3 regions of the Microbispora sp. CA-135349 genome follow, and region 3 is predicted to be linked to each of the others. Evidence: riboswitches for the same ligand, from Rfam matches in the RefSeq annotation. Region 3 holds a riboswitch; each other region holds the start of a gene.
The links. A riboswitch is a leader RNA that binds a small molecule or an ion and turns the genes downstream of it on or off. The one in region 3 is predicted to bind S-adenosylmethionine.

Region 1 (4,361 bases), 1.7 Mb from region 3:
ACGTCCCCGGGCAGCAGCGCGAAGTACTCGGGCGGGGCCCAGGGCGTGTGCGAGAAGTGGGCGATGCGCAGGTCGGGCCGCTCCACACGGAGCATCGCCGGGGTCAGCGTCAGGTGGTAGTCCTGCACCATGACGCGCGCGCGGTGCGCCGCCTCCTCGGCCAGGGCCAGCGCGAAGGCGCCGTTGTACGTGCGGTACGACTCCCACTCCCGGCGGAAGCGCGTGCCGAACTCGGGGGCGAAGGGCGTGTTGTAAAGCAGGTGGTTGACGAACCAGAGGGTCGAGTTGGCCACGGCGTTGTAGGCCCGGTGGAAGACCGCGGGCGGAATGTCCAGCATGCGGATCGGCCCCGTCTCGAAGGCCCGGTCGAGCCGCCCGCCGGGCGCCTGGCGCACCGCGCCCCGGTCGCCGTCCGACAGCGCCGCGCAGACCCACAGGACGTCGGTGTCCCTGACCACCTCGGACAGGCCGGAGACGAGCCCGCCCCCGCCCCTGCGCATGGTCAGGCCGCCGTCGTCCGACAGCGTGAAGGACACCGGGCCCCGGTTGGACGCGATCAGAACGGTGCTGCTCATCTTGGGGTTCCCTCGATCAGAGCGGGCGCGCATGCCGGAAGATTAATAAAAGCCGACCTCCGTCAATAGGATGTCAACCGATCGCGGGAGGGCTGAATACGGCATGGCACTGGACGACACGACCGAGGACCTGGCCCGATCGGCTGCCCAGGGGGACCATCGCGCGCTCGGTGAACTGCTGCGGCGCATCGAGCCCGACGTGTTGCGGCACTGTGAGCGGCTTCTACCGTATCGGCAGGACGCCGAGGAGGCCGCGCAGGACACGCTGCTCGCCGTGGCGCGCAACATCGCGAGGTTCGAGGGGCGGGCCAAGTTCAGTACCTGGCTGCACATCGTGACCGTGAACTGCGCGAGGACCACCTACCGCACGCTCAAGCGGCGCTCGTCGGAGCAGGCGGAGGAGCTGCCCGAGCAGCGGCCCGATCCCCGGCGGGTGAGCGTCATCGCCGGGTCGCGGCTCGACCTGCTCGACGCGATGGAGGCGCTTGAGGCCGAGCGGCCCGACCTCGCTCAGGCGCTCGTGCTGCGCGACATCTGCCAGCTCGACTACGCGGAGGTCGCCGACCAGCTGAAGATCCCCCTCGGGACGGTCAAGTCCCGTATCCACCAGGCACGCAAGTACGTGCAGACCGCTCTTGGCGAGGCGTACGGCTGATACAAATCGTCTCATGATTTGAGACGACGGAACGGACACAGGGGACGCCGGGGTACAGTGCTAGTGCCGCGATCGGCGCGATTCGCCCGCACGGTGCGGCACTTCACGGACCTTCTCGCGAAGGTCCCACAACTGAACATGCTCATCCAGAGGGGTGGAGGGACCGGCCCTGCGAAGCCCCGGCAACCTCCCCGGTGTCGTACTCGTGCCCACGAGGCCCGGCCGGGACAGGTGCCAATTCCGGCTCGCGGCCAGGGTGGTCGCGAGCGAAGATGAGGGAAAGGCCTCGCTTCATGGCGCACACCAGCACTGCCGCTAACACTGCCGCTAACCCCGTCGAGTTCGGCCCCGCCACCGGTCTTTCGTGCCGCGAGTGTGGCGCTCTCTATGACCTCGGCCCGATCTTCGCCTGTACGGAGTGTTTCGGTCCACTTGAGGTGGCGTACGAGTTCGGCGAGATCCGCCGGGAGGACATCGAGTCCGGCCCGGCGAACATCTGGCGGTACCGCTCCCTGCTCCCCGTCCCCGCCGACGTGGCGGTCAAGCCCAACCTCCAGCCCGGCTGGACCAAGCTCGTGAAGGCCGACAGGCTGGCGGCCGAGCTCGGGCTGCGGTCGCTGCACGTCAAGGACGACTCCGGCAACCCCACGCACTCCTTCAAGGACCGGGTCGTCTCGATCGCGCTGGAGGCCGCGCGCAACTTCGGCTTCCACACCCTGTCGTGCTCCTCCACCGGCAACCTCGCCGGCGCGGTGGGCGCGGCGGCCGCCCGGGCCGGGCTGGACTCCTGCGTGTTCATCCCCGCCGACCTGGAGCCGGCCAAGGTCACCATGGCCGCGGTGTACGGCGGCCGCCTGGTCGCCCTCGAAGGCACCTACGACGAGGTGAACCGCTTCTGCTCCGAGCTCATCGGTGACGAGCTGGGCGAGAAGTGGGGCTTCGTCAACGTCAACCTCCGGCCTTACTACGCCGAGGGCTCCAAGACGCTGGCGTACGAGATCGCCGAACAGCTCGGCTGGCGGCTGCCCGACCAGATCGTCATCCCGGTGGCCTCGGGCTCACAGCTCACCAAGATCGACAAGGGCTTCCGTGAGCTGATCAAGCTGGGGCTGGTCGAGGAGCGGCCCTACCGCATCTTCGGCGCCCAGGCCGAGGGCTGCTCGCCGGTCTCCCGGGCCTTCAAGGCCGGGCAGGACGTGGTGCAGCCGGTGCGGCCCGACACCATCGCCAAGTCCCTGGCGATCGGCAACCCGGCGGACGGGCCGTACGTGCTCGACATCGCCCGGCGGACCGGTGGCGCGGTGGAGGACGTGAACGACCAGGAGGTGGTGGAGGCGATCCGCCTGCTGGCCAGGACCGAGGGTGTCTTCGCCGAGACGGCGGGCGGCGTCACGGTCGGCGTGCTGCGCAAGCTCGTGCGCGAGGGCCGCCTCGACCCCGACGCCGAGACCGTGGTGCTGAACACCGGCGACGGGCTCAAGACGCTCGACGCGGTGGCCGAGCACGCCCGTCCCACGGCCGTCATCCGCCCCTCTCTCGACGCGTTCCGTGCGGCATTCGCCAACTGAAAGCGTTTCACAAGGCCCATCGGCAGCAACGAAAGCGAGCGAACAATGAGCGTTTCCGTACGGATTCCGACGATTCTCCGGACGTACACCAACGGAGCCGCGGAGGTGAGCGGAGAGGGGGGAACGCTCCGCGAGGTCCTGCAGAAGCTGGACGCGGACTACCCCGGCATCGGCGGGCGCATCCTGGACGAGACGGGCAAGATTCGGCGTTTTGTCAACGTCTACGTCGGGGAAGAGGACGTCCGATTTGTTGACGGCCTCGACACCGCCACTCCGGACGGGGTGCAGATTTCGGTCATCCCCGCCGTCGCCGGAGGCTGAGCCGCCGCACCGGGGCTGAGCACCTGAAGTGCACTTCTACCGTGAAGAAGTCATACGGTGCTATGACAAAAGGTGCAGCTCTCAACTATTCACCGGTAAAGTGAATATTCTTCGGTGCCGCTTTGAGCGAACGCCAAGTAGTAGTTTGCGGATTGACTCTGTTGTCCTACGCCTTGACGCGGGTATGGTCGAGGACGATCGACGAAACCGGGGGCTTCTTGGGTGTGGTCCCCAGCCCAGCAAGAGGAGTCGGAAGTGGCGCAGGGCACCGTCAAATGGTTTAACGCGGACAAGGGCTATGGCTTCATCGCGGTAGACGGTGGGAAGGATGTGTTCGTCCATTACTCGGCAATCATGATGGACGGCTACAAGGCCCTCGAGCAGGGTCAGCGGGTTGAGTTCGACATCACGCAGGGTCAGAAGGGCCCACAGGCGGAGGCCGTTCGGGCCGTCTGATCCCGTCAACGACCATCGAAAGGCCCGGCTCGCGGCCCCCGCGAGCCGGGCCTTCCGCTGTGTTTCCCGCTTCGCTCGTCGGGGCGCTCACTTCCGGCGGGGGTCGTGCCGGAGGCGCGCCAGGGGCGCGGCCCTCGTCGCTGCTTGGTCGCTTCGCTCCCGCGCAGCTCCTCAGTCCAGACCGGCGGCGCGCCCCGACGGCTCGCTCGGTGTTCCCCGCTTCGCTCGCCGGGGGCTCACTTCCGGCGGGGTCGTGCCGGAGGCGCGCCAGGGGCGCGGCCCTCGTCGCTGCTTGGTCGCTTCGCTCCCGCGCAGCTCCTCAGTCCAGACCGGCGGCGCGCCCCGACGGCTCGCTCGGTGTTCCCCGCTTCGCTCGCCGGGGGCTCACTTCCGGCGGGGTCGTGCCGGAGGCGCGCCAGGGGCGCGGCCCTCGTCGCTGCTTGGTCGCTTCGCTCCCGCGCAGCTCCTCGGTCCAGACCGGCGGCGCGCCCCGACGGCTCGCTCGGTGTTCCCCGCTTCGCTCGTCGGGTCGCTCACTTCCGGCGGGGTCGTGCCGGAGGCGCGCCAGGGGCGCAGCCCTCGTCACGTGCTCGCTCGTTCCTCGCTGCGCGCGTTCCTCAGTCCAGACGCCGGCGCGCCCCGACGGCTCGCTCGGCACGCCCTGCTGGGCCGTTCTGGACATACCGTCCAAGCTGGTCAGAGTGGCTTCCGCTTGCACTCTCAGGGGGAGAGTGCTAAATACTTGTTTGGCACTCTGAGGTCGAGAGTGACAACAACCGGGATCGG
Region 2 (4,361 bases), 2.1 Mb from region 3:
CCACACCGCTCTGGGCGGGGGCTGCATGCCCAGCATGCGCTCGACCGCGAGCACGACACCCAGCTCGTTGGCGAACGCCGACAGCCAGTCGTGCCGGTTGGCGAGCACGATGATCTGCCGGTAGTCGCGCACCTCGAACAGCTTCTCCGCGCCGCGGTGCATGTAGCCGACGATCGGCTCGGCGGCCGTGATGCGCTCGCCGTCGAGGACGAGCCGCAGCCGCAGCACGCCGTGGGTGGACGGATGTTGCGGGCCGATGTTGAGGATCATGTCCTCGGTGGCCAGCTCTCTCGGCTCAACGGCGTCGGCTCCCGCGCCGATCCCCACGATGCGTTCCCGGTGCGTGCCCTCCTGCTCGCTCGTCATGCCGTCCATGCTTTCACGCTCATCACGTGGGAGCGAAGACGGCGAAGGCATCAGACGAACTCGACCACCGTCTCGTGTCGACGGCAGCAGCCTGCTGCTCGGCTGGAGCGCCTGCCCGTCAGCGAGAAGCCCACGGATGCCGCTTGATCGGGGATCTCATGGGCGAGACCCCCGACCTGACTTCACTTCTTCAGGCGGTGGCGATCGCGCGTAGCGCCTCGACGAGACGGTCGACGTGTTCTGTGGTCGTGCCGATGCCGATCGAGGCGCGTACGGCGCTCACCGTGCCGTCCGCGCAGCCGCCGTCCTCCCCGCCGCCGTGCTCTCCGCCGCCGAGGAGGTGGCGGACGAACGGGTGGGCGCAGAACTTGCCGTCCCTGACGCCGACGCCCCACTCGGCCGACAGCGCCTCGGCGACCTCGCGGGCCGTGCGGCCCTCGACGGCGAACGACACGATGCCGACGCGCGGGTGGTCCTGACCCCACAGCGACAGCTCGCGTACGCCGGGGATCGCGGCGAGCCCGGCGCGCAGGCGGGCGAGCAGCCGCTCCTCCTCCCGCACCAGCGCGGCCCAGCCGGTCGCGGTCAGCGCGTCGCAGGCGGCGGCGAGCGCGATCGCGCCGAGCACGTTGGGGGTGCCGGCCTCGTGCCGTGTCTCGGGGTCGTCGCTCCACTCGGTGGTCTCGCCCACGGCCCGTACGGCTCCGCCGCCGCGCAGGTACGGATCGGCCGCGGCGAGCCAGTCGGAGCGGCCCACGAGCACCCCGGCGCCGAACGGGGCGTAGAGCTTGTGGCCGGAGAACGCCACGTAGTCGAGGTCGAGCGCGGCGAGGTTGAGCCCGCGGTGGGGGACGAACTGGGCCGCGTCCACGGCGATCCGCGCACCGTGCCGGTGGGCGATGTGGGCCAGCCCGGCGATCGGCCACAGCTCGCCCGTGACGTTGGAGGCGGCGGTCACGACGAGCAGGGCCGGGCCCTCGATCGCGGCCAGCGCCTCGTCGGCCGCCCGGATCGCCTCGCCGGGGAAGGCGGGCGGCGCGAGCCGTACGGCGTCGGGCCAGGGCAGCAGCGAGGCGTGGTGCTCGGTCTCGAACACGACGACGGTGGTGCCCTCGGGGAGGCTGCGGGCCAGCAGGTTCATGGCGTCGGTCGTGTTGCGCACGAAGACCAGCGCGTCATCGGGGCGGGCGCCGACGAAGGCCCGCACGGTGTGCCTGGCCTGCTCATACCTGGCCGTCGTGAGCTGCGAGGCGTAGCCCGCACCCCGGTGGACGCTGGAGTAGGCCGGCAGCGCCGCCGCGACGGCGGCGTTCACCGGCTCGAGACAGGGCGCGCTCGCCGCGTAGTCGAGGTTCGCGTACGGCACGAGCCTGCCGCCCCTGACGGGCACCTCCAGGTCGGCGCCCACGACTGCGGGCAGGCGCACGGGGGCGACATCGGGCTCGGAGATGCGGTCGACGGGCTGCTGGACGAAGGTGAGTGCGGACAACGCCATGCCTCCTGGGGTCGGGGACCCCGGCCATGGCATCGGAAGGCGGAGCCCGCGCTTGCCCGGCACACCTCGTGCCAGGCCCGGTCCTCACCCGGGGCACCCCGCCGCGAGCGCGAGGGTTGCCGGCCAGCAAGCCGGGGCTTGACGCTGGCACTCATGACCTGGACGGCACTATAACCCGGCACCGCCCCCCGACCGCAAGTGCGGGCGACTCAGGCGAAGTCAGCCGTTGTCGACCGTGACACCGAGGATGTGGGCGAACATCGGCGCGAGTTCCATCAGCTGGACGCCGCTGATGGTCGCGCCGTGCAGCGCGTCGTAACCGTCGGAGATGCCCAGGGACACGGCGCCGCGCAGGTCGACCCGGGACATGCGCGCCTTGTCGAACCGCACCCGTTCCAGCGTGGAGCCGGGAAAGGAGACACCGGTCAGCGTGGCGCCCATGAAGTCCACGTCGCGCAGCGTGCACTCGACGAACGAGACCTCACGGAGCTCGGCCGCGCGGAGGTTGACCGAGTCGAGCTTGCACCGATGGAAGGCCACGTGGTTCATCGCGGCCCCGGGCAGCGCCGTACCGGCCGGGGAACTCATGATGATCTCCGCGTCCGTCCAGGTGGACTCGGTGAGGTCACCGCCCACCCAGCGCACGCCGCTCAGCCAGACGTCGGAGAACCGGGTGCGCCGATAACGGCCGCCGGTGAAGGTGACCGAGGTGAACGCCGATTCGATGAATCGGGCATTGGAAGCGTCGGCGTCCTCGAACTCCTGCCCGTCGAACAGGACCGTGTCGTAGTCGCCGCCCTGGATCACCCTGCCCTCGAAGGGCTCGAGGTGATCGGCGTAGGGGAGTTCGCCGAGTTCGCGGGGTTCCCTGCGATGCTGCTCGCGGCGCTTCGGCATCGCCCCAACCTACGCCATGACGGGCCCGCACGCCCGCACTCCCAAGCGAGGCCTTTAATCCGTATTGTTGTCCATTGTGAAGTTTGATCCCTGGAATCCCGAGTTCGTGGCGTACCCCTATGAGGCCTATCGCGACCTGCGCGACAACGATCCGGTCAGCTTCTTCGAGCCGACGGGCCAGTGGCTGATCGCCCGCCACGCGGATGTGAACGCGCTGCTGCGCGACCGGCGCCTCGGCCGGTCCTACCTGCACGTGGGCACGCACGAGGCGTTCGGCCGGGAGCCGGAGCCGGAGTTCCAGGAGCCGTTCTGGCGGGTGATCCGGGCCGGCATGCTCGACGTGGAGCCCCCGGTGCACACGCGGCTGCGCCGCCTGGTGTCCAAGGCGTTCACGCCCAGGATGGTCGAGTCGCTGCGTCCCCGCGTACGGAAGATCGCGACCGAGCTGGCCGAGGGACTGGTCGAGCGCGGCGGCGGCGACCTGCTGGCGGAGGTGGCCGAGCCGCTGCCCGTCACCGTGATCGCGGAGATGCTGGGCGTGCCCGAGGCCGATCGCCACCTGCTGCGCCCCTGGTCGGCCGACATCTGCGGGATGTACGAGCTGAACCCCTCACCGGAGGTCCAGCACACGGCCGTTCGCGCGGCGACGGAGTTCGCGGAGTATCTGCGCGAGCTGGCCAGGGCGCGCAGGCAGCGGCCGGGCGACGACATGATCTCGGCACTCGCGCAGGTGGTGGACGACGGCGACCGGCTCACCGAGGACGAGCTGATCGGCACCTGCGTGCTGCTGCTCAACGCCGGGCACGAGGCCACGGTCAACGCCACCGGCAGCGGATGGTGGGCGCTGTTCCGCAACCCGGGCGAGCTGGAGCGGCTGCGCGCCGACCCCGGCCTGATGCCGACGGCGGTCGAGGAGCTGCTGCGCTACGACACCCCGGCGCAGATGTTCGAGCGATGGGTGCTTGAGGACGTCGAGGTCGGCGGGGTGACGATCCCCCGGGGTGTGGAGGTCGCGCTGCTGTTCGGCTCGGCCAACCGTGACCCCGGGGTCTTCGCCGACCCGGACCGTCTCGACCTCGGCCGGGTGGACAATCCGCACATCTCGTTCGGCGCGGGCATCCACTTCTGCCTCGGCGCACCGCTCGCGCGGGTCGAGATGACCGAGTCGTTCGGCGCCCTGCTGCGGCTGGCGCCCAGGCTGGAGCTCGCCGAGGAGCCCACGTGGAAGCCCAGCTACATCATGCGCGGCCTGGAGTCACTGAAGGTCACCGTCTGACACCGCCACCACGTGATGGGTGACCGTGGTGTCGTACCCGAGCAGGACGGCCTGGGCCCCGGGTTCGACGACGGCTGTGGCGGGGTCGGCCCCGGCGAAGCGGCCGATCGCGTCCATCGACTCCCACAGCGTCATGACCTGGAGCTCTACCCGGCCGTCGCCGGCGTCCCGCCGCAGCAGGTACGCGCCACGGTGCCCGTCCACGTCGCGCAGGGAGGGCAGGACCGCCCCGGTGAAATGCCGCTCGTAGCCGTCCGCGCCCTCCGGGGTCGCGCTCGCGCGCCAGATTCTCGCGATCACAACTTCTCCTCTCGTAGTCGTGACTGG
Region 3 (4,361 bases):
CTCGACGCACGCCCTCGGCGGGCTGACGGAGACGATGGAGGCTCTCATCCGGTTCGTACGGCCCGGTGGTCTCGCGCTCGTCGGGGAGGGCTACTGGGAACGCCCTCCCGCTCCCGAGGCCGCCGAAGCGATCGGCGATTACCCGGATCTCGCGGGCACGGTGGAGGCCGCCGAGTCCAAGGGATGGCTGACCGTCTACGCCCATGTGAGCGACCCGGCGGAGTGGGACGAGTACGAGTGGTCGTGGACCGGCACGCTGGCGCGCTGGGCCGCGGACAACCCCGGGCCCGACGGCGACCACGCCCTGGCCGTGATGAGGGAGCATCGCGACATGTGGCTCGGCGGCTACCGGAGTGCTCTCGGGTTCGTCACCCTGCTCCTCCGGCGCGTATGACCTCGTGCCGGACGTCTTGGCCAGTCACGGCGGCCTCGGCGGGCGGCAGGGCCGGCGCCTATCGGGTGATCGCGAGCATGAGCTGGGCGGCGGTCGGCCGGGTCCCGGGGTCCTTGCTGAAACAGGCGGCCGCCGGATGCCGGAGAGGCTCGGGCAGGACCGACACGTCCGGGTGGTGACCGAGGATGCGATGGGAGATCACGTAGACGGACGGGCCGTCGAACGCGAGGCGTCCGGTCGCCGCGAAATACATGGTGGAGGCCCAGCTGAACACGTCGGACGGCGGGCCGGCACGCTGTCCGGACACCTGCTCCGGCGACATGTACGGCGGCGTCCCCTTGGCGCCCCCCGCCGTCAGCGTCAGGTGGTCGAGGGCCCTGGCCACACCGAAGTCGATCACACGTGGGCCGTCGGGACCGAGCAGGATGTTGGCGGGTTTGAAGTCCCTGTGGACGATGCCCATGGCGTGGATTCCCCGCAGGGCGGCGGCGGTCGCGATCGCCAGACGGATCAGGCCGTCCCCGTCCATGGGCCGTCCCCGGCGGACGTACGTCTCCAACGACGGGCCGGGGACGTACTCGCTGACGATGTAGGCGGCGTCGCCGGCGACGCCCACGTCGATGACGGGTGCGGTGGCGAACGGCGGGACGCGCCGCGCCGCCGCGACCTCGCGCAGGAAGCTCTCATGTTCCGCGGCCGTTCCGACGGAAGCGTGCAGCACCTTGATCGCGACCCTTTCGCCCGTGGGCGTGAGGCCGAGGTGCACGACCCCCTGCCCGCCGCCGCCGAGCCGCTGCACCAGCCGGTACGGTCCGATGAAGGGGGCGGGGGCGGCCGGGGGCGGGGCCGGCGGTGGGGGCGGGCCGGCCGCAAGAGTCGGGACCGGGCCCCGGACGGGAGCCGGTCGTCGCGTGAACACCGCCTGCCGCAGGACGAAGGCGTGGAAGGTGCCGCCCCACCACGAGCTCAGCGACCAGGACCAGTAGTACAGCTGCGCGCGCCAGTCCGTGTCCGGCAGGGACATGACCGGGTCGCCGACGATGATGAGGGCCGCGAACAGCACGAGGTATCCGGCTGCCGCCGCTGCCTGCACGCGGCTGCGCAGGCGGACCGCCGCGGAGCCCACCACCAGGAAGGTGGCGAACCCGAGCGTGAGCAGCGGAACGAGAGCCCAGAGGTAACTCAGCGGAACCGCGATCCCCTTGGGCCCGGCCACGACCTGACGCCCGTCGCCCGCGGTGGCGCCGGCCGGGCCCTCCTCCCCGGGCAGGGCCCGGGGAGGGAAGACCCGCTTGTGTATGACGAAAGCGTGCACGGTGCCGCCCGCGCAGACGCCGAGGACCCAGACCCACAGCGCCAGCTGGTTGCGCCAGTCGTCCTGCGGGAAGTTCCGCACCCCGGCGGTCGAGACGAGGAACACGAGCACGGCCAGGTGACCGCCTGCGACGACGGCCGTGGCCCGGCTCTTCGTCCGGTACGCCGCGAAGCCGAGGACCAGCCAGCTGAGCAGGCCCAACGAGACGGCCGGGACGACGGCCCACACGAAACTGAGCGCGTCCGTCAGCGGATGACGGACGTGCGTGGGGGAGGCAGGGCCGCCTCGTCTGTCGCTCCCTGCGGACATGAAGTGCATCTTAGAGATCGCGGCAGGCAGATGATCTGCCGTCTCGCGCTCCGGGTCAGCCCGCGGGGGTGCGGCCCTCGTACGGCCACTTCCGCGTGGGCGGCTCGGCCATGTGGGTGAACAGCTCCACCGCGGAGCGCTGCAGGAGCGCGACGGCCGGTTCGAGCGCGGCGCGGGCGCGGGCCCGCATGACGTGGTCCCGTTCCTCGCGGCCGGCAGCGTTCCGCCGCTCGGCCGGGGTGCAGCCGGAAACGGTGCCGCCGGAAACGGTGCGGCCGGAAACGGTGCCGCCGGAAGCGGCGCCGTCGGGCCGCTCCGGCTTCGCGCCGCCGGGGTGCGGTCCCGTCCCGGCCTGCCTGATCGCCGCCAGCGCCACCCGCATGGCGGCGTTGCGGGCCACCCGGGTCACCGTACGGAGTCCGGGTCGGCGGATTCCACGTGCCGCCACGGGCTCGTGCCGCTCTCCGCGTGGCCGGCCGCGGCTGCGGCGAGGCTGAAGAGCCGGAAGCCCTCGGCCCTGCAGGGCGCGCCGAGCCCTACCCGGGTGCCCACCTCCTTGGCGATCTCCACCATCCGCCCCCGGCCTTCGGCGTCGCGAAGGGGTGCGAGACCGCGAAGCCGTGACGCGTCATCCCCGAGCTCCGCGGCCCGCAACCAGACCGGGAGACAGGTGCGGGCCAGCCAGTCCTGCGCCATCAGGACGCGGTCCTCGTTCCTGCCGTCGTCGGCCGTTCCCGTCAGCCGGGAGAGCAGAGGGAGGAGCTGCCGGCACAGTTCGTCGGGGAAGGCGGCGTCGATCCGGTCCGCGGCGTCGATCAGGAAGGGAGAGACCCGGAGGGCCCTGGCGGTGCGGAAGAACTGCAGGTCGTCAAGCATGAATCGTCCTCGGGGAATTCGGAGAAGCCGGGGTGCGAGGCCTCGCGGCCGTCGTTCGGCTGCACTGGACGGGTGAGGACGCGTCTGACCACGCCACCGGCCCGCGAGCGCCCGGGCCGCACGGGGCGTCCCGGGGCGTCCCGGGGCGTCCCGGGGCGTCCCGGAGCGTCCGGAGCGTCCGGGGCGTCCGGGCGTGCGGGGGCGCCGTCGGGTCGCGGCTGCGGCGTTCCGGCATGCGGGCAACGCGATTCCTCGGTCGTTCGGGGATCCCATGCCGGAGGGTGGGAGATCCGCGCTTGCCCCTGCCGGGCCGGCAGCGGCCAGGTCTTCCCTGGAGGGCACCTTGCGCGGATGTGCGAGGTTGCCAGCCGACGATCGTCCAGGGGCGCGATCGGCCTCGTGACCCGGCCCTGATGCTGGCACATCGTTGAGGACTTGTCCATCCTGTGAAGATGTTGTGTATTGCACACACGGCCAAGGAGGCAGGCAGGGTGCCTGTGCGTACAGTGAGGGTGTGCTGATTCATCCCTGGGACTCCGCCGACGACGAGGAGGCGCTGGCGTTCGTCCGCGCGAACGAGTTCGGCCACCTCATCGCGTCCGGGCGCGACCGCGACGTGCCGGTGGTCGTGCCGACGCAGTTCCTCCTCGCGGACGCGTCCACGATCCTGCTGCACCTCGCCCGGCCGAACCCGGTCTGGGGGGCGGTCGAGGAGAACCCGGCCGTGGTCATGGCCGTGGCCGGCGACTGGGCGTACGTCGAGGGGGCGTGGAAGGCGCTGCCCGGCACGGACGAGGACCCCCGGCTCGGCGTTCCCACGACCTACTACGCCGCCGTCCAGCTGATCTGTCACGCGGAGATCGTCGACGACCCCGACGGGAAGCTCGGCATCCTGCGCGCCCAGCTCGCCCGGCTGGACCACGGTCTCGCCGACCCCGCGGAGCACCACCGGCGCCTGCCGGGCATCCGCGGTCTCCGGCTGACGATCCAGAAGATCAACGGCAAGTTCAAGTATGGCGGGAACGTGGACGAGGCCCACCGCCGGTACGTCGCGGAGCGCCTCGAGGAGCGTGGCGGCCCCGGCGACCGCGCCGCCCGCGACCACCTCCTGCACCGGCTCGGCTGACGTCCGCCTGGTCGCGTCCGCGGGTTCCCGGGGTTCGTCCGCCGGCCCACGCGCATCCCGGCGGTCGCGCGCGACTTGTCGTACCCGGCGTGTAGAAGTGTGGCGTGGTTGCTGAGACGACCTGGGCGCAGGTGCTCGCCTGGAGACTGAGACGGCAGTTCGTCGAGCCCGCTGGCGGTGGCGACGCGGTGGCGATCGCCCGGCGGCTGTGCGGGGTGCAGGCGCAGGTCGCCTCGTCGGCGGCGCTGGCCGTCGCCGTACGGCACGCGAACCCGCGCCCTGAGGAGATCGAGGACGCTCTGTGGCGTGACCGCACGCTGGTCAAGACCTGGACGATGCGC

Region 1: another riboswitch for S-adenosylmethionine. It lies ahead of thrC (threonine synthase); the one in region 3 lies ahead of ACQPZZ_RS28785 (hypothetical protein).
Region 2: another riboswitch for S-adenosylmethionine. It lies ahead of ACQPZZ_RS38505 (aminotransferase class V-fold PLP-dependent enzyme); the one in region 3 lies ahead of ACQPZZ_RS28785 (hypothetical protein).

Annotation. Positions count from the first base shown of each region.
Region 1 is NZ_CP192001.1:7,989,736-7,994,096, reverse strand. It holds gene ACQPZZ_RS36785 (alpha,alpha-trehalose-phosphate synthase (UDP-forming)) at 1-575, opposite strand, end outside; gene ACQPZZ_RS36780 (RNA polymerase sigma factor) at 679-1,230, shown strand; SAM riboswitch class I at 1,370-1,509, shown strand; gene thrC (threonine synthase) at 1,524-2,798, shown strand; gene ACQPZZ_RS36770 (MoaD/ThiS family protein) at 2,844-3,119, shown strand; gene ACQPZZ_RS36765 (cold-shock protein) at 3,375-3,575, shown strand.
Region 2 is NZ_CP192001.1:8,354,241-8,358,601, reverse strand. It holds gene ACQPZZ_RS38510 (NADH-quinone oxidoreductase subunit D) at 1-375, opposite strand, end outside; gene ACQPZZ_RS38505 (aminotransferase class V-fold PLP-dependent enzyme) at 557-1,861, opposite strand; SAM riboswitch class IV at 1,905-2,020, opposite strand; gene ACQPZZ_RS38500 (pentapeptide repeat-containing protein) at 2,081-2,758, opposite strand; gene ACQPZZ_RS38495 (cytochrome P450) at 2,835-4,034, shown strand; gene ACQPZZ_RS38490 (antibiotic biosynthesis monooxygenase family protein) at 4,014-4,334, opposite strand; gene ACQPZZ_RS38485 (SAM-dependent methyltransferase) at 4,331-4,361, opposite strand, start outside.
Region 3 is NZ_CP192001.1:6,272,043-6,276,403, reverse strand. It holds gene ACQPZZ_RS28800 (SAM-dependent methyltransferase) at 1-394, shown strand, start outside; gene ACQPZZ_RS28795 (serine/threonine-protein kinase) at 453-2,018, opposite strand; gene ACQPZZ_RS28790 (hypothetical protein) at 2,074-2,418, opposite strand; gene ACQPZZ_RS28785 (hypothetical protein) at 2,424-2,894, opposite strand; SAM riboswitch class IV at 3,182-3,299, opposite strand; gene ACQPZZ_RS28780 (FMN-binding negative transcriptional regulator) at 3,409-4,020, shown strand; gene ACQPZZ_RS28775 (winged helix DNA-binding domain-containing protein) at 4,125-4,361, shown strand, end outside.